DNA from 4 places in the Paraglaciecola sp. T6c genome. Region 4 is predicted to be linked to each of the others. Evidence: predicted binding sites of a transcription regulator. Region 4 holds the regulator's gene; each other region holds the start of a gene.
The links. Region 4 encodes sigma-54, which starts transcription at its own class of promoters, with help from an activator protein. Its sites were predicted from a motif close to GTTGGCACGNNNNTNGNNT; they were not measured.

Region 1 (5,015 bases), 350 kb from region 4:
GCGCTTTCGTATCTGTTGCGCGGCACTGCAATCAATAGTACTGATGAATCCTCAAGCGACGGGGCACTGGCCAGCGCGTTAATCGGGTTTGGTTTAGGTAAAAGTGAAAACAAAGTGACTAATATCGGGCGCAAACTGGGCGTAGAAGATCTCGCTTTAAATACCAGTGGTACGGGAGACGAAACCAAGCTTTCGGTTTCTGGTTATATCGCGCCTGGTGTGCAAATTCGCTACGGTGTAGGGGTGTTTGACTCTGTTTCAGAAGTTGCTCTGCGTTACCAGCTATTGCCAAAACTGTATCTGGAAGCGGTGAGCAGTTTAAACAGCGAGCTGAACTTATATTATCAATTTACTCTTGATGACAAAGAAGAGTCAAAGCCCGAGTAACTTACAGAAAAACTAATTATGTTTCGAACGGGCTAGCATTTTTACCTCAGTAACTGTACTGGATTGGCGCGTAATTTATTCAATAACCTACCGATAACGGTCATTATGAGTCGTTCAAATCATCTGGGGCAGTCTCATGTCATAAAAATTGTGACTTTTTTCGATAGTGTTACGTCTACTGATGATAAGTGTGTCGTTATCTATTGTTTTTCATATTTTGTATTTTCATATCATCATTATCTAGCGCATTTTGGATAGGAATCACCATGGCTGAATTATTACCCGAGTTGATTGAAGAAGTTGTATCGGCTCCAGAGCGCGGTGAACAAGATAATGTAGTGGCGCTTGTAGCGGCCCAAGACACCGATGATGTGGCATTACTGTTAGAGTCTTTACCCCTAGAACAGCGCCTAAAAGTGTGGGAAGGAATACCCAAACGACGTCGACTCGATGTGCTGGTTGCCATGCGCGGGGATCCTCGCGAGACGTTAATTGCCGCCACTGATGTAAGTGAGTGGGAAGCCATTTTCTTTGAGGTGGACGCTGAGCAATTACTCGAATTGTCAGATTCATTGCCCAATGCGTTGGTTGATAAAGCGCTGGATGCCATGGATAAGCAACAGCGCCAGTATTTCACTGACGCGAGCCAATTTAGTGACGATGAAATTGGCCACTGGCTTAGCCAAGACCCACTCGTGCTGCCTTTAAACGCCAAAGTACGCGATGCACTGCGTTTGATTCGCCGAGATGTACCAACCCATGCTGACACCATCTTCTTGGTTAACCGTGCAGGTCAATTTTCAGAAGCCGTAAAGTTAACCAACGTCATGGGGCTACCCGAGCATGTGCCCTTGGTGGATTTATCAGAAGAGGTATTCGATACCATCAACGCGAGTGACGAGCTAACCACGGCATCCTTGATGGTTCAACGTTCCGGCTTTGCTTCATTGCCGGTTGTGGATGAACAAAACAAAGTGCTGGGTCGTTTAGACATTTCCACCGCGAGTGAGCTACTGAATGAATTTTATGAGCGCCAAATTATGGCGACGGCAGGTATGGATGAAGACGAAGATTTGTTCTCGTCGGTACCTAAGAGCGCAAAGAACCGAGCGGTTTGGTTAGGTATCAACCTACTGACGGCATTTTTAGCCTCAGGTTTTATCGGGATGTTCGAGGCAACATTGCAACAGGTGGTGGCGCTAGCGGTTCTCATGCCCATTGTGGCGAGTATGGGGGGCATAGCAGGCAGCCAAACCCTGACTTTAATGATACGCGGCCTTGCCTTAGGGCAAGTCACTGGCTCTAACGTGAAAGCCTTACTTAAGAAAGAGTTGAGTGTCGGGGGCTTAAACGGTGTGGTGTGGGCATTGGTGATTGGCTGTATCGCGTATTTTTGGTTTTCAGACGCAATGCTCGGATTGGTGATTTGCTTAGCGATTTTATTAAATATCATTGCCGCCGCAGCGGCTGGAGTCGTGGTGCCTATGGTGTTAAACAAGTTCAACATCGACCCAGCGTTATCGGGATCAGTGATTCTAACGACGGTCACAGATATTGTAGGGTTTGTGGCATTTCTTGGTTTGGGGACGTTGTTCCTACTGTGATTCAAGTGAAAGCACAGCCTAGGACGGAGCAATTATACAATGTGTAATTTTTTCGTAGCCCACTGCAAAACCTACAAGGATAAGGGGAACGAAGAATAGTTGAGCACCACAGGGCAGGGCTTATGGACAAGTTCAGATGTTGGCACGTATGTCGCTTACTACACCCAGCCGAAGGAGCATTAACTCCTTCGTTTATCCGTTTTAAAGGAAGTGTGTATGTTGACTTGGGCCCTAACATTTTTTGTGCTTGGCGTAATAGCGGCCGTTTTTGGTTTTGGTGGAGTGATTGGCGTCGCAGCCAGTATTGCAAAAGTGATTTTTTTATTGTGCGTCGCGTTTGTCGTGCTCTTCAGTGTGTTGGCATTTAAACAACATAAGCGGCATAAGTAGTCATTAACATGAGCGCCATTTTGGACTCTAATATTCGGCCTGTTTTGGCTTGCCAAGAGGAGCTGCTAGCGGCGCTAATGCTTGAAAATGCCTGTTTTTAATAAACAAATCAGAGTTTTACTCTTGGCATCATTATCGCATTAGCTATGTTTTGAAGGTCTAATGCAAATGTGTGAGGCAGCGATGAAAAAGATATTACAAAGCATAACCCTGATTGCCATCTTCAGTACCGCCAGTGTTGGCGCCTCAGCCGGTAACTACTGGAAAGCCAGTGCGCTTGATGGTTGGATTGATGGTTACGTAGAAGCCACCTTGTTGCTAAATGGCAACTTGGATGCAACTGGCATTGATACGGACGTTGACAATGGCTCGGTGACCCTACGAGGTAAGGTGGAAACAGACTTAGATAAAGCCTTGGCGCAAGAATTAGTCATTGGCGTTGAGGGTGTGACTGGGGTAGAAAACATGCTTACGGTGTTCTCACCGGGAAAGAATGAAGACAGCGAAGTGCAGGCTAAGCTAACCGATAACAAAGTCGCTACTGTAGTCAAAACCCGTCTACTGGCGGCACCGGATATCAGCAGCACCGAAATTGACGTAAATAGCACCAAAGGTGTGGTCGTGTTGCAAGGGCAGGTGAAAAATGACGCTGAAAAGCAACGAGCGGTTGATATCGCTCAAGAGGCCATCGATGTAGAAAAAGTGGTGAGCAAGTTAAAAGTTAGCGAATAAATCATTGCACGCGCTGTAGCATCTGACGTGACAATGCTCAAAAATTATAAATGTAGTAAGAGGTATTATGATGGATAAGCACAATAAGAATGCATACTTTAACTGGTTCGAAAAAGTAGACAAGCCTGAGTCCAATGAATCGGAGCTTGTTGAGCGTTTAGTTGAGGAAAATACTCTGCTAAAAAAAATACTCATGCAAAAACAGCAGGAGGGTATTGAAACTGCTGTTTGATTATTGAACAATGAAGCGTCTTTCATGTCGATTAGGTGCTGTGGCAATTTGCGAGTTAAGCACCTAGCTGACCAAAACCCAGAGCCGCAATGCAAAATCCAGAGAGTGCAAATGTTCTAAAACAAACGTTGCTGGTGGTAGATAACCCCGGCGAAATGTTAAAAGCACTCACCCGCCAATTTTCAACATCATTCCATTTGCTCGTGTGTAATGACAATGAAGAGGTACTCAAGTTAGCGCTAAATGCACCTATCGACTTAGTATTGATCAGAGTATCTCCCCGTGACAGCGACTGGCTTCTCATTTGTACTCGTTTGAAACAGCACCCCCTAACCATAGATATTCCGCTTATCTTGTATGGTAAAGATACGCCCAAATCCTTGATTTTATCTGGACTAGAAGCGGGTGCATTAGACTTCGTTGAGCTGCCAACCGATATTGCCATGCTCAACATCAAGATCCGAAATCATATGCAGGTATCGGCTAAGCTTCGTACGCTGGCGCTTATCTCCTGTACCGACGGGCTGACTGGCGTACCTAACCGCATGCAGCTCGACACCACCTACAACCGGTTTTGGTACGCAGCTATTCGAGGGCAACATGAGCTGTCAGTGCTAATGATTGATATTGATTTTTTCAAGGGATTTAATGATACCTATGGTCATGTAGCGGGTGACGAATGTTTAAAGAAGGTTGCCACTACCATTGAAGCGAGTTTGCAGCGTGAGAGTGATGCTATGGGGCGCTATGGCGGCGAAGAGTTCCTAGTACTGTTACCTTTCACCGATAAAGTAGGCGCGCAAAAAATAGCTGAAATGATATTACGCAATATTGAAGCGCTAGATATAAAAAACAAGGCGTCTACTGTTAATGGTAAGGTCACTGTGAGTGTCGGTGCGGCAACACTGAAGCTCCATGACATTAACGACCACACCTTTAATCACCCTGAATTTCTGGTGGAGCAAGCCGACCGGTGTCTTTATCAAGCTAAGAAACAGGGCCGCAACCGGCTTGTGAGTTAGTCATACCCCTTCCAATAAATACGTGCCCTGTGAGAATTCCCCCAGCGGATTTTGAAAATGGCGTTGGTATAATAAGGCTCATTTAAAGTACATAAAAAAAGCGCCATGTTGGCGCTTTCTAGTGTCGCTTTCAGATTTTAAACCCTAATCTTTATTGCTCACGAGCAATGGCGCGATAAGCAATGTCGTCACGATAGAACATGCCATTCCAGCTGATGCTCTTGGCCAGTTCATAAGCACGTTGTTGTGCCTCAGTGACGCTTTCACCTAAGGCTGTTGCGCACAATACGCGCCCACCGTTTGTCGTTACATTACCGTTGACATCTTTCGTACCAGCGTGAAAAACCTTAGCTACGTCGCTTTCATTTTGGTTTAAACCAGAAATCACGTCGCCTTTTTTATAAGCTTGCGGATAACCACCTGCGGCGAGTACCACGCCTACAGCAGCTCTAGGGTCAAACTTGGCAGTGGCTTGGTCTAACTTACCGTCAACGGCAAGCTGCACTAACTCAACGAGGTCAGACTGCAAGCGCATCATGATGGGCTGTGTTTCAGGATCCCCAAAGCGGCAGTTATATTCAATCACCTTAGGTGTGCCATCGGCCATGATCATCAAGCCCGCATATAAGAAGCCGTGGTAATCGTTAC
Region 2 (5,015 bases), 1.6 Mb from region 4:
ATATCGGCCGCTATGTCCATGCCATTATTCGCACAACCTGATTCATTGGAATCTACGGCTTTTATTGCATTAACACTGCCTGAGCCCTGTTGAAATGGGCTGTAAGCCAGTTTGCCATTCACTTGAGCCATAGTCGTACTGGTCATCAAGCGACATTTCACATCGTTCGCACTGAGACTTGGATCGTCTTGTAACATTAACGCGACTACGCCACTGACCACACCTGAAGCTTGTGACGTACCGGACATGATAAAGCGGTCTTTACCAACCATATACTGAGGGTATTTAGCAGGCACATACATGTCTTCGTTCGCTAAGCTAAACATATGGCCGCCAGGTGCCACCATATCAGGCTTTATAAAGGCCTCGTGAGTTGGGCCCTGAGATGAGAACGAAAGCAAGGTGTCATCATTTGCATTGTCCTGAGTGTAATTATCGCTGATTGCCCCCACGCTTATTACGTAAGGTACGTTTGCAGGTACGCCAATGGTCATTGCACTTGGGCCTGTATTGCCCGCTGATGTCACCACAATGACGTCTTTTTCCCATAATGCCATTACCGCTTGGTTAATGGGATCATCCCAGTAATTTGAACGAGGCGGCGCACCAAAGGAAAGGTTTACTACCCTTATATTTAACGCTTCATGGTTATCAGCTATGTACTGTAGGCCGCGTAATGCGTCTAAGTAAGTACTATGACCGTCTTCGTAAAAGGCTTTTACGACCACTAGGTTTGCGTCCGGTGCAACACCTTGATAATAACTGCGCATTTGGCCGTCTACGACCGCACGGTCACTATTGGCAATGATGCCTGTAATGTGAGTTCCGTGGCTGTTTTCATCAGTAAGATTACTCACGTTCAGTTCCGTATCTTCTAAAGCATCATATGCCGCTTTAATACGTGTATTATTCGCCGTGTCATTCCCTAACGCGCTATGCGCAGCCCATAGGCCGCTGTCGATAACAGCAACGGTAACGTCTTTACCTGTAATGCCACGATCATGTAGTTCGTCAGCACCAATGTTATTCACATAATAACTGTTGCTATCACCTTCATTTGCTTGGGTGTCGTACCCCTTCACTAGGCTGCGATCACAACCCTCTTTGAATTGAACATCCAAAGAAAAATCACGTTGTTGGTAATTTTTCACGCCTTTTTTGGCAAAAGATACTTCAACCGTTACGCCTTCGAACGAATCTAGTTTGGCAAAACGTTTGAGTCGCTTAATATCAATCGACAGTTCACCAGTCTTCTTGCTGTACAAGCGCCAGTAAACAGTGGCACCGTTCACTTTTACAGAATAGATATGTCCCAGCTCTTCAGGCCATTTGAAAGACATGCTTTGCATGTTAGCTTCCATGTCACGGGCGTTATACAAGTTCCAGCGAATACTTCTATTGGTTAGCTCTGCTACGTGACTTCCATATACTAAACAGTGATCCAATGCGCTGGATGTATAAACGGCTTCGTTCTTTTTGATAGTAATAATGTCAGTCAACTGATTCAGCAAAACTAGCTGTGCGTCACTTACCCGAACGCCAATCCCGTTTATGAGGGGCAATTCATGTGTTATCACGCCGCCAAGCGTATTAATCACTTCAGTTAAGATACTGATTTCAGCCCCCTGAATAATCACTTCATTATTCAGACCCACTAAACTATTAACGGTTTTAACTAATTGTGAAGTTCCGAGTGAACCTGGCTCAACAGTAGATTTGATGTCGTTAACTAAGCTGCTAACTTTTAAGCCCGCTGTTGCGAAAGCGCTAAAGCACACCATTCCCGCTAGCAGTACTGCTCGCTGCTTATTAAATTTTGGTTTCATTATATTTTCCTTTTCAAATCCACTCGCCGAGTTCGAAGTAAATTCAGTTAGCACTATCGCTCTAACGGTAAAAAGCAAGCAGCATGCCAATTTGCAAAGCACTGATTTTGAAATGATTTATTTTAATATGAAAATAACGAACGGACCAAAATGAAATTATTGAATGAATAAAATGATAGCAATTAGACTTTTGGTTGCATTCATTTATTTCAATTTATTATTTATAAGCGATACATAGGAGAGCTAAAACCTGACAATGAGACGAGTTCGAACACTGTTTGCGACTATAAAAGAAAATTTGAAAAATCGATTGAGAGTGGAAAGTTGCGAACTAAGTGGATTGTCAGAGCAGTACAAGTGGCAATCCCAAGATAAATCTACGTTTGTTGGCATTGGGTAAGTTTTCGCCTTTTCGGTTATGCAAGTTCAACTGGGCATTGAATATCCAAAACATGACACTGCTAACCGACTTGCTTACATCAGATTTTCCTTATTAGGCTATTTTTTATGATGCAGAGCCAGAAACGCACTACATTTACTGACGTCCATTGGCATGCCGAGTAAATACCCTTGTAGCCTATCTAATTCGAACTTTTGGCATAGGCTTACTTGATTCTGTGTTTCTATCCCCTCAGCAACCACAATGAAATCCAATTTTTTAAGCATCAGTGCTAACGCTTCAAAAACTCTTAAGCGTTTATCTGTGATTTGCATAGTGGCTTGCATACTCTTATCTAATTTAACAATGTCAATGGGGTAATCCATCAAGTGCGCGACCGACGAGAACCCCATACCAAAATCATCTAGCGCAATTTTGAAACCATTTTCAGACAAGATATTCAAAGAGTGCGTTACCTTACTGTTATCTTTAATCAATGCGGTTTCAGTTATCTCTAATATGATGTTATTTGCTAACACGTTTTGCGCTTCAAGCGTGCGCTGAAACTCGCTCAGTAGCCCATCATTTTGCAACTGTACCGGGGAGATATTAATCGACAGGGTCAAGTTTTCATCAAACCGTTGATGCCAGGTCGAAAGCTGTGCGATTGCGGTTTCAATGACCCATCGTCCAATTTGATCAATTAATTTACTTTGTTCTGCCACGGGAATAAACACATCTGGCGTGTAGCATATTTCTGCTTCTGGCCAGCGAATCAGTGCCTCAAAGCCTAGGAGTTTGTCACTTTTAGCACAGAAAATAGGTTGGTAGAATAACCTGAACGAGTCATTTTCGAGCACATTCGTCAAGGCATTATGAATAATATACCGTTGGTTAAATTCTATTTGGTAATGAGGCTCATAAAACCTAATGCCGTTTTTGCCATCTTGCTTAGCGCGATACATAGCAATATCTGCACATTTCAACAGTGCTTGAGAATCACCTGAATCCACTGGGCATAGCGCTACACCTATGCTAACGCCGCATACAAATTCTTTTCCTTGAATATTAAAGGGCTGCTTAAATGAATTGAGCACACGATTGCTAATGTTGTTTACATCCTCGACACGAGCGATGTCCCCCAGAATAATGGCGAACTCATCTCCTCCTAGGCGTGCGAACCCTTCATTATTGCGCAAACAACTGCGTATTCTCTTTACAGACTGCTTAAGCACACTGTCACCGGCTTCGTGTCCCATGGTGTCATTCACGTGCTTAAAGTTGTCCAAGTCCAATGCTAAAAGGGCAACATTGCTGCCGTCTCGTTTATTGCTAGCAATCATCACTTTTAAGGTTTCTTCAAAATGGTAGCGATTTGACAGGCCTGTTAAGGGGTCCATTTCAGCCATTTTTTTCACTTCTAAATAACTCATGTGCATGCGCTGCTCGATTTCGAAGCGCTTATTAGCATGCAAAATCGCACGCTCTAACTTGGCTAACGTGATCTCATTTTTAGAAATATAATCTTGAGCACCCGCTTCGATACATTGCAGCGCCAAAGCGGGATCGTCTGAGGCACTTATCATAACGACCGCAGTATTACCCATATCTGGCTTGGCATGCATATCAGTGACCATTTCAATGCCATCCACCTCCGGCATACGACAATCAAGTAAGATGACATCAAATTGATTGCCATCAAGTAGCTCAAGCCCTTCTGCAACAGAACTAGCCTCTTGCACTTCATGATAGGTATCACCCGACGCGCTAAGCGTTCTTCTTACAACACGCCTGTCAACAGCATCATCGTCAACAATGAGTACCTTCATACGCCACCCCCAATGGATGCATAGCGTCTTACGTTATAACTGAAACATGTTCTCATCCCTGCTCTACTCCATGTTTAGGTTTTGGCCAATACACAGTAAATGTAGTTCCATTTTCGCCATCAGAGTCAACTTCTATTTTGCCACCGTACTGGTTCAGGTGCTTGAGCACAACAGAGAGTCCTATCCCACTGCCTTCTACTTCATCTCTGGATTTCAACGTTTGAAAAAGTTGAAAGATACGCTCAAAGTGTTTTGGATCTATACCTGGGCCATTATCTTCAATACCTACGACGTAAAAATGTTGCATTTCGCGAAAGCTAACATTGATTTGTGGGCTTGATTTATCGTTGTGCTTAACTGCATTTCCCAATAAATTTAGCATGATCGTTTTAAACGGAACGGGGGCGACCGTTAGCTCTGCAGGCTCAACATTGATAGTAAACTCTTCTGGGGCGTCTAAGAGTGGCGTTAAATCTGCTACCAGAGTTTCCAACACAATGCGCTTTGTGGTTGTATCTTTACGACCAATTTTGGCAAATGAAAGTAAGTCGTCTAAAAGCTGATACATCCTATTGGCACGATTGACAACTAAGCGAAGATTCTCTTGCGATTCCGTTGGCAGAATATTGTGGCAATCTTCCTCAATCCAACCAAGGAGTCGACGTATGGCATTTAAAGGGGCTTTTAAGTCATGAGAAGCGATATGGGTAAAATCATCTAAATCATCATTAGCGTTTTTCAACTGCCGAATCAGATTTTCGCGATCTGTGATATCTCTGCAAATACATAAAATATGCGGCTTTCCGCTGGCGTTGTAAAATCGCCTTTTTATCGTTTCATATACCATCCTTTGACCTGCTGATGAGTACGCCTCTTGTATACTGACACACTGGCCATCTTTGAACGCTTTTTTGTCTTGGTTGAGTATATCCTTAGCCTCTTGGCCACTAGGCTCTTTGACATTGGTATTGCCAATAACCT
Region 3 (5,015 bases), 2.4 Mb from region 4:
CGTTGGGGGGTGTCATCAAGCGCAGCGGTATTTTCTTGCATCACTACGGCGTCGGCCCCGCTTGGCATAATGGCGCCGGTCATAATGCGCACGCATTGACCTGGATTCACAGTGCCTTCATAAGGAATACCTGCGAAGGCAGTGCCGACTAATTCTAAGGTGTCTTGTTGCTGCAAGTCTGCAGCTATCATGGCATAACCGTCCATGGCGGAGTTGTCGCTAGGGGGAACATTTACCTGAGAAATAACGTCTTCGGCTAAAATACGTCCTCGAGCCTGCATTAAGTCGCATTGTTCATGCTCTGTCACGGCTGAAATAACGCTGCGCATCGCATCTAGCGCCTGTGATAAAGGTAACAAACCCGGAGTGTCGCAACTGGTTATCATCATAAAAGACTACTTATTCGAGGAATTTCTTAGCCGACCAATATTACTGACAAGGGCCACGTAACGAAAGGCCAAACATAAAATAAAACTGCAAGCAGCTATGTATATGAATATATAATGCTGTTGTGTGTATTGAGCTGTATTAGCCCGTTTTAGAACAAATGCTACATTGCGGGTTTTTAGGGATAGAAAAGCGTTGAAACTGCGAAGATTTAGCATCGAACAGTTGCAAAATACCATTGAGAAGTTCGCCAGCACCTGTGAGATATTTAATCGCCTCTAATGCCTGCATGCTGCCTATAACGCCTACTAACGGAGGTATCACGCCAGCTTCCATGCAGCTGAGCTGCTGCTCTGGAAAAACCTGACTTAAGCACTGGTAACAAGGGCTGTGGTTATCCATCAGGTAGGTGCTCACTTGACCTTCAAAGCGAATTGCAGCGCCGCTTATAAGGGGCACCTTATGAGTGAAACACAGTTTATTAATTTGCTGGCGAGTGGCTAAATTGTCAGTGCAATCGAGCACCACATTATGTTGGCTGACGTGTTGGCTAAGCGCATTATCATCAAGGCGCTCATCAATGGTGTTGATAACGCACAGGCTATTATTGGCCAGTAAACTCGTCTTCGCTGAATCGACTTTTTTAACGCCCACGTCTTGTTCATGATGAAGAACTTGGCGATGTAAATTAGACAGCTCAACCTTGTCATCATCCACCAAGGTGATTTCGCCAATACCAGAACTAACAAGGTATTGCGCAGCAGCGCAGCCTAAACCGCCTACACCAATAATCAATACCTTGGAACCCATGAGGGCTTCTTGGCCATCAAGGTCGATAGCTGGCAATAAAATTTGCCTCGCGTAACGCAAGGCGAGCGCTTTGGTTAGTGTCGGGGGCGTAATAGAGGGCATAGTGTCCTGATAAATAATGGCCGTTTTCTGCTTTGCTATAATTTTTCTACGCGGTAGCCCTGCGCTTTTAACTGCTTTAATACGCTGTCATCGCCCGCAAGGTGCATGGCACCGACCATAATAAATTCTACGTTCGATGTTTTTAGCATGTCTTCTATATGTGGCATCCAATTAGCGTTTCTGGTGACAATCAAATCTTGGTAAATTTGTGCATAGTCTTGTTTAAAAGGCACGATACTGATGTCCGCCATTTTTTGCATATCGCCCTCGCGCCAACTGGTGCGCATGTCGCCTATTAAAACGGGCATTTTCTTAATGTCTCGCAAGGTGTATTCAATCAGGGCGTCGTTATCGTCACCACCCAAATTGGCGAGAAAACTCAATTGTTCATCTGGGGTTTCAAGCCATTGAATGGTTTTACCCGCGTGAGTGCCTTTGTCAGAGTAAAATTGGTCAACGCCTTCACTAGTAAAGCCTAGGCTTTGCAGTTCGATAATACTCAGGGTAATGCTAATAAGGCTCGGCTTCATTGCCGCCATTTGCGCAATCGGTATACCCCGCTGGGCTAAATGCGTTTCGAGTTTTTGGTAACTTTGTTGTGATAAGTCGTCTTTGAGTGATCGGCCATCAGTGTAAGTCATCATACCTAACATTTTTTGCTGAAACTCAACGCTTTTTACCGCCGTCATATCTGTTTCAAACACTAGGGTGGAAGCGTGTTGATAGGCCGTTTCATATTCACTGGGTAAGGGGTAATCTTCTGGGGCCAAGATATGAATAGTGCCGCCAATATATAAGCTGTTGTCGCCAGAGGTGACCTTCCATACTGAAGCGGCGTCCACCGTGGTGGTGAACATCGAGATGGCCGCAATGAGTGGTACAGAAACTGAGTAAAAAGCCGAGCGAAATAATGACATGTTCAATAGTCTTCCTTTACGAGATATATAATCGGCTTCTTAGGACTCGTCGGGCTTACTGAGTCAAAAAAGCGCTGAATGAGTACAAATAACCTAGTCGTTAATCACTCAGTGTGCCGCTTTTCAGCAGACAAAGGAACCAAAAATCCGCTGTTTACGGCTGTTTGGGCAAACAATGTGCAATCCATCGATACTTAACAGCAATTCGCGGGAATGATCTAATCCGAGAGTCGCGGTGTTCTGTACACAACTTAACGTAAAGCAGCCCATGGTGTTTGCTCCATTTTAGGTACTTTGCACCAAAATTAAGCGCCATAAAATTCAAATCCCAAATCGTGAATTATAACCATATGAATTATAAGGAATTAATACTTGGCAATGATCCTGCATTAATTTAACTGAACTCGTTTTAGATAGCGAATACCGTTCGCGATAAATACATTTATGTACTGTGCCGGCAATTAGTGCCAAGCATGGAACAGGCAAAGAAGCCCACTCAGACTGTTAGCACTCAGTCGCGTGGGCTTTTTTTATGGGCAAAATTAGTTGAGTAAACACTTCGTTCAGGGGACCAACATGTCAGCAAATACAGTCAATATAGTCGTGGTAGGAAACGGAATGGTGGGCCACCATTTTGTTGAGCAAATCACTAACCACGGCAAAACCGACCCTTCTATTACTTATAAAGTCACTGTGTTATCAGCTGAGCCAAGACTCGCTTACGACCGAGTGCATTTGTCGGAATATTTCTCAGGCAAGACAGCGGACGATCTCGCGTTAACCACGCCAGCACACTATGAAGCATTAGGTGTTGATTTTCACCTTGATGCCGCAGTGGTCGATATTGACAAGCTAGGTAAGTTTGTTAAAACCAAATCCGGTCAGGTTTTCGCTTACGACAAACTCATCATGGCCACTGGCTCTTATCCGTTTGTGCCACCAATTGAGGGGAACGATCAACCTCATTGCTTGGTGTACCGCACCATTGAAGATTTAGAGGATATCAGCGCTTCAGCTAAAGTGAGCAAAACCGGTGTGGTTGTGGGGGGCGGCTTATTGGGTTTAGAAGCGGCGAACGCATTGCGAGAGGCTGGTCTTGAAACTCACGTTGTGGAGTTTGCTCCGCAATTAATGGCGGTTCAAGTCGACACAGGCGGCGGTCGTCTATTAAAAGACAAGATTGAAGCCTTAGGCGTGCAAGTTCACACCCAAAAAGCCACACAGCGTATTGAGGCGGGTCAAACAAGTCGTTATCGCATGTGTTTTGCCGATGGGGATTTTTTAGAGACCGACATGATCCTGTTCTCAGCAGGTATTCGGCCACAGGATACGCTAGCACGCCAATATGAGATTAAAATCGGCGAACGCGGCGGTATTGTGGTTGATAACCACTGTTTAACGTCCGAGCCAGATATTTATGCTATTGGCGAATGTGCCTTATGGAATAACTTTATTTTTGGCTTAGTTGCCCCAGGCTACACCATGGCGCGCGCTGCAGCGAGTCACATCACGGGTGGCGATGTAGAATTTTTAGGCGCAGATATGAGCACCAAGCTCAAACTCATGGGCGTTGAAGTGGGCTCTATTGGTGATGCACATGCTCGCATACCTGGTGCGCAAACCTACATTTATGAAAATCAGCCTGATGGCGTGTATAAAAAAATGGTGGTTAACCATGAGCAAAGTGTGCTGCTTGGCGCCGTTTTGGTCGGAGACACCAGTGACTACGACACGCTTCTACAATATGCGTTAAATGGCATCGATTTACCTGAACACCCTGAAAGCTTGATTTTGCCTGCCTCAGGTGATGCGCCAGCAGGTGGCTTAGGCGCAGACGCGCTGCCTGAAACGGCGACCATTTGCTCATGTCACAACGTATCAAAAGGCGACATTATTGCTGCTTTTGATGGCGGAGCCTGCGATTTAGCCAGTGTTAAATCATGCACTAAAGCCAGCACTGGTTGCGGTGGGTGTTCGGCGTTACTGAAAACCGTGGTCGACAGTGAATTGGGCAAACGCGGCGTGGAAGTGAAAAAAGACATCTGTGAGCATTTTGCTTATTCGCGCCAAGAGCTTTATCACATGGTTAAAGTCGGCAAAATTCAAAGCTTTGACGAGTTGATTGAAAAACACGGTCACGGTTTAGGCTGTGAAATTTGTAAGCCTGCTGTGGGCTCAATTATGGCCTCGGTGTGGAATGACTTCGTGTTAGAAAAGCCTCACGTAGCCTTACAAGACACCAATGATACTTATTTAGGCAATATGCAGAAAAACGGGACCTACTCGGTCGTGCCACGTATTGCCGGCGGTGAAATTACCCCAGACAAACTGATTGTATTGGGTCAAGTTGCGAAAAAATACAACTTGTATACCAAGGTCACAGGTGGCCAACGTATCGATTTGTTCGGCGCGCGAGTCGAACAACTTCCGCCTATTTGGGAAGCCCTTATTGCTGCCGGTTTTGAAACCGGTCATGCCTATGCGAAATCACTGCGTACCGTTAAGTCTTGTGTAGGCAGTACTTGGTGTCGTTTCGGTGTGCAAGATTCTGTGGGTCAGGCTATCGATCTGGAGAACCGTTATAAAGGTCTACGTGCGCCGCACAAAATAAAATTTGGTGTGTCAGGTTGCACCCGCGAGTGCGCAGAAGCACAGAGTAAAGACATAGGGGTTATTGCTACTGAAAACGGCTGGAACCTATATGTATGTGGTAACGGCGGCATGAAACCTCGCCATGCGGATTTGTTTGCTACTGATTTAGATGACGCCACCTTAGTTAAATATATTGACCGCGTGTTG
Region 4 (5,015 bases):
ATGCTAAGCACTCTATTTGATAAAGACGGCCGTTTGAGCCATCAGGTCTTTGCTACTAAAATGGAACACTTTGATTTGCTCGGTTTTACTTTATTCAAAGAGCCTCAATACACGATATTTGTTGCGTCACAGACTGCGCCTTGGCAGGTATCAGCCAAAGACGGTACTTTGTATGAAGACAATCGGATCCAATTAGAGAATAATGTCGAGATACGTAATCAAGATGAGCAAGGATTTGCTCGTAGCATTCGCACGGACTTCATCGAGATAAACTTGATCGATAAAACCATGGTGTCTGACCAACCAGTAAAAATATTTGGTCAGCACTATGTCATCAACAGTAACGGTTTTAAAGCCAATTTAACGACCCAACAATATGAGCTACTTGATCATGTGCAAACCATTTATCAACCTCAGCCTTAGCTTAGTTGCCTTAGCAACATTATCATTTTCCCCATTAAGCATGGCTGGCAAAGAAGATTTCACGCAAGCGATAAAAGTGGACTCGAAGTTTCAGTTCGGGGACGGTAAAACTAAAAAGTCTATCTTTCGAGAAGACGTGCACATCAATCAAGGTAGTTTGAATGTGTATGCCGATGAAGTAGAAGTCGACGCGAGTAAAGGCGAAGGTAACGAAGTTTTCATCGCGACGGGTAGCCCGGCTAAATACTCTCAACAACAAGAGCAAGGGGGCAGTATTGAGGCATCAGCCAATCGCATTGAATATCGCAGAGATTTACGCACACTAACCTTAGAAGGCGATGCACAGCTGAAGCAGAACAATAGCAGTGTAAAAGGTGAGTCGATAGTGTTTAACATGGAACTTGAACAAATTGTCGCGCAAGGAGAGAGCGAGAGTGAAAATAGCGGACGAGTTACGACTATTTTTCAACCAGCTAAGAAATCAGCGAGCAGTAAAAAGCAAACTGACGCGAAAAAGTCCAGTGATGCTGAAGTCAAACCAAAACAGGATGAAACTCCATAATGGCGACGTTAAAAGCCTCGCATTTGGCTAAATCCTATAAATCGCGTCAAGTTGTGCGTGATGTCAGTCTAGAAGTGTCCACTGGCCAGATTGTCGGTTTACTTGGTCCAAACGGTGCAGGTAAAACAACCACGTTTTATATGATTGTCGGTTTGGTTCCCTTAGATAAGGGAGAAATCAGTATTGATCAGCAAGATCTTACCCTACAGCCCATGCATATGCGCGCTCGTTTAGGGATTGGTTACTTACCCCAAGAAGCCTCTATTTTTCGAAAACTGACAGTCTATCAAAACTTGATGGCTATCTTGCAGACACGCAAAGAGCTCAGTGCAGAACAAAGAGAACAGCAAGCGGATTCATTACTCGATGAGTTCAATATAAATCATATTCGTAACAGTGCTGGTATGAGTTTGTCTGGAGGTGAACGCCGCCGGGTAGAAATAGCGCGGGCACTGGCAGCCGATCCAGAATTTATTCTGCTCGATGAGCCGTTTGCCGGTGTTGATCCTATTTCAGTTAATGATATTAAAAAAATTATTCAACATTTACGTGACCGTGGTATTGGTGTTTTGATAACCGACCACAATGTAAGAGAGACACTCGATGTGTGTGAGAAAGCTTACATTGTTAGTCATGGTGAACTCATCGCTTCTGGCACGGCAGAAGAAGTATTAAGTGATCAACGTGTAAGAGATGTATACCTAGGCGAACAATTCAGGCTATAGTTAAGCTGAAAAAGCCGCTCATTTTATCGAGATTATACTCAGGCGCTTGGTGAGACATTTACAGTCAATCGAATCAACCACAGCATATTTTTTAGTTTGCAACGGACAGAATAAAGAAGTAAATGAAACCCTCTTTACAATTAAAATTTAGTCAATCACTCACTATGACGCCACAGTTACAGCAAGCTATTCGTTTGTTGCAATTGTCTACGTTAGATTTACAGCAAGAAATTCAAGAAGCCTTGGATTCCAACCCGCTGTTGGAAGTTGAAGAGCCTACGGATCAGGAATCCGGCGATAGTGCGTTAAATGACAATTCCCTCGACCCGTCTTCTAAAGATACCAATGAAATAGTTGATACCAGCAGTGACAACTTAGACTCAAGTGAAGCGTTCGAGAAAAACGAAATCCCAGAAGACTTACCTACGGATACCACTTGGGATGAGTACATCAGCGCTTCTTCCGCACCTGCCTCTAGCATATCCAGTGGTGCCGGCGGTGATGACGAACAGATCTTTCAAGGCGAAACCACAGATAACATTCAAGATCATTTGCTGTGGCAAATGCGTTTAACCCATTTTAGTGATACCGATGTCGCGATTGCGACAGCGATCATTGATTCTATCGATGAGTCTGGTTATTTGACCATGAGCGCTGAAGACGTTCTGGCCAGCATGGATGATGAAGAAATAGAGCTCGATGAAGTGGAATGCGTACTTAAGCGTATTCAAATGTTCGACCCAATTGGGTCAGGCTCTCGTACACCACAAGAATGCTTGCTAGTGCAATTGCGTCAGTTTGCTCCTGATACACCCTGGTTAGAAGAAGCGAAGACCTTGATTGGGGACTATGCCGACCTTTTGGCAAGCAAGGATTACCGTACTTTGATGCGTAAATCTCGCCTTAAAGAGGATGATTTGCGTGAGGTCATGCGTTTACTTAAAACGCTCAATCCGCGTCCAGGCAGCGCCTTGATCAAAGGTGAAGCAGAATACGTTATACCTGATGTGTCAGTGAGTAAGAAAAATGGCCGTTGGACAGTAGAGCTTAACCCAGACAGCCTACCCAAATTGAACGTTAATCAACAGTATGCTGCAATGAGTCGTAGCGCGAAAAACACCAGTGATAGTCAATTTATTCGCTCACACATGCAAGAAGCCAAATGGTTTATTAAAAGTGTTGAGAGCCGAAACGATACCTTATTGAAAGTGTCAAACTGTATAGTACAGCAGCAAATGGGCTTCTTTGAACATGGGCCTGAGATGATGAAGCCTATGGTACTAAATGACGTAGCCGAAATGGTGGATATGCATGAATCTACAATTTCTCGTGTTACTACCCAAAAATATATGCATACCCCTAGAGGTATATTTGAGCTGAAATATTTCTTCTCGAGCCATGTTGCAACTGAGACAGGCGGAGAGTGCTCGTCAACGGCGATACGCGCATTGATTAAAAAGCTGGTCGCAGCTGAAAAACCAAGCAAGCCGTTAAGTGACAGCAAGATTGCTCAATTGTTGGCCGATCAAGGCATCATGGTCGCTCGGCGAACAATAGCAAAGTACCGGGAATCTCTGATGATACCCCCGTCGAACCAACGAAAAAGCCTATTGTAGGCTGATTAAAGAAGGAAGAGGCGATATGCAAATTAATATTACTGGTCACCATGTGGATGTAACCGATTCACTAAAAGATTATGTCGATACTAAATTTACCAAGCTCGAGCGACACTTCGATCAGATCAACAATGTTCACGTCATTCTCAATGTAGAAAAGCTCAACCAAAAAGCGGAAGCGACAATACATTTGAATGGGGCAGATGTATTTGCCACCATGGAACACAACGACATGTATGCGGCAATAGATGGCCTAATCGATAAACTCGATCGGCAAGTTATCAAGCATAAAGAAAAAGCTAAACGCCATTAACCCATCAGGTAAATAATGGAAATATCAAATATTCTTCACCCTGACTGCGTCGTATGCGCAGTTCAGGGGTCCAGCAAAAAGCGCATTTTAGAGCTTATTAGTCAATTGGCATCTGAGCACCTTGTTGAAGTAGACCAAGCGACCATTTTATCCAGTTTAGCGGGGCGCGAGAAAATGGGGTGTACGGGCATTGGTGGTGGTATAGCACTACCACATGGCCGTATAAAAGGGCTAGAGTCAGCCCTAGGCGTGCTTGTAACGTGCCAACCTCCGGTCCAGTATGACGCCATCGATAACATGCCAGTGGATATCTTCTTTGCTATTTTAGTACCAGAGGAAAAGGCCCAAGAGCACCTACAAACCTTGTCGGCGATAGCCAAAAAATTCGTTGATAAAGACATTTTAAATCGTTTGCGCAGTGCAACCACAGACCAAGAATTATTTCAGGTACTCAGTTAATTATGAAGCTTATTATCATCAGTGGGCGTTCAGGCTCAGGGAAGTCCATCGTTTTACGTTCACTGGAAGATTTAGGCTATTACTGCGTTGATAATATCCCCGTCAACTTATTGCCCACTTTGACCCATACCGTCGCTGACGAGTACGATCAGGTCGCGGTCAGCATTGACGTGCGAAATTTACCCAAAGATCCCAACGAATTGGTGGAAATACTCGACTACTTGCCGTCAACGTGGGAAATGACCATATTGTATTTGGATGCCAGCGATGACGTACTGATTAAGCGTTTCAGTGAAACCCGCCGCTTGCACCCGTTGTCTAAGCAAAACAAATCATTGTCTGGTGCTATTCAAGCAGAAAGCCAGTTATTGGCGCCGATAGCTGAACGTGCAGATTTATATATAGACACAGATCAATTATCAATTCACCAGCTGGCCGAATTGGTGCGCGAGCGAATATTAGGTAAAAAAAGCTCACGCTTAGTTTTGGTTTTTGAAAGCTTTGGTTTTAAACACGGTATTCCTAAAGATGCGGATTATGTATTTGATGCACGTTTCTTACCCAACCCGCACTGGGAGCCAGATTTAAAACCCCTTACTGGACTTGATTCCCCCGTCGAGATTTTTCTTGGCTCACAACCCATAGTCACTAAATTTATCTGGCAAATTCAGAATCTGATTTCTACTTGGTTGCCACATTTAGAACGTAATAATCGTAGTTATGTGACAATCGCCATCGGGTGTACTGGCGGTCAGCACCGCTCTGTGTACGTAGTGGAAATGTTAGCCAAAACATTTAGCACCTCGCACCCTGATGTGCAAATACGTCATCGCGAGTTAAACCGATGAGTGAGCGATTAGAAAAAACCCTACTCATAGTGAACAAGTTAGGGCTGCATGCCAGAGCGGCGACTCAAT

Region 1: PATL_RS01350 (BON domain-containing protein) is a predicted target of sigma-54. The motif match lies at 2,504-2,522, and genes of this name have one in related genera.
Region 2: PATL_RS18170 (S8 family peptidase) is a predicted target of sigma-54. The motif match lies at 1,899-1,917, and genes of this name have one in related genera.
Region 3: nirB (nitrite reductase large subunit NirB) is a predicted target of sigma-54. The motif match lies at 2,588-2,606, and genes of this name have one in related genera.

Annotation. Positions count from the first base shown of each region.
Region 1 is NC_008228.1:308,146-313,160, forward strand. It holds gene PATL_RS01335 (autotransporter assembly complex protein TamB) at 1-387, shown strand, start outside; gene PATL_RS01340 (magnesium transporter) at 654-1,991, shown strand; gene PATL_RS22300 (DUF1328 domain-containing protein) at 2,208-2,381, shown strand; gene PATL_RS01350 (BON domain-containing protein) at 2,565-3,113, shown strand; gene PATL_RS22605 (hypothetical protein) at 3,181-3,345, shown strand; gene PATL_RS01355 (GGDEF domain-containing protein) at 3,435-4,367, shown strand; gene purD (phosphoribosylamine--glycine ligase) at 4,519-5,015, opposite strand, start outside.
Region 2 is NC_008228.1:4,258,351-4,263,365, forward strand. It holds gene PATL_RS18170 (S8 family peptidase) at 1-1,826, opposite strand, end outside; gene PATL_RS18175 (two-component system response regulator) at 2,325-4,034, opposite strand; gene PATL_RS18180 (PAS domain-containing sensor histidine kinase) at 4,087-5,015, opposite strand, start outside.
Region 3 is NC_008228.1:3,071,888-3,076,902, reverse strand. It holds gene moeA (molybdopterin molybdotransferase MoeA) at 1-386, opposite strand, end outside; gene PATL_RS12970 (molybdopterin-synthase adenylyltransferase MoeB) at 529-1,299, opposite strand; gene PATL_RS12965 (TraB/GumN family protein) at 1,335-2,216, opposite strand; gene nirB (nitrite reductase large subunit NirB) at 2,793-5,015, shown strand, end outside.
Region 4 is NC_008228.1:653,946-658,960, forward strand. It holds gene lptC (LPS export ABC transporter periplasmic protein LptC) at 1-423, shown strand, start outside; gene lptA (lipopolysaccharide transport periplasmic protein LptA) at 464-985, shown strand; gene lptB (LPS export ABC transporter ATP-binding protein) at 985-1,710, shown strand; gene PATL_RS02920 (RNA polymerase factor sigma-54) at 1,833-3,326, shown strand; gene hpf (ribosome hibernation promoting factor) at 3,352-3,639, shown strand; gene ptsN (PTS IIA-like nitrogen regulatory protein PtsN) at 3,655-4,098, shown strand; gene rapZ (RNase adapter RapZ) at 4,101-4,946, shown strand; gene PATL_RS02940 (HPr family phosphocarrier protein) at 4,943-5,015, shown strand, end outside.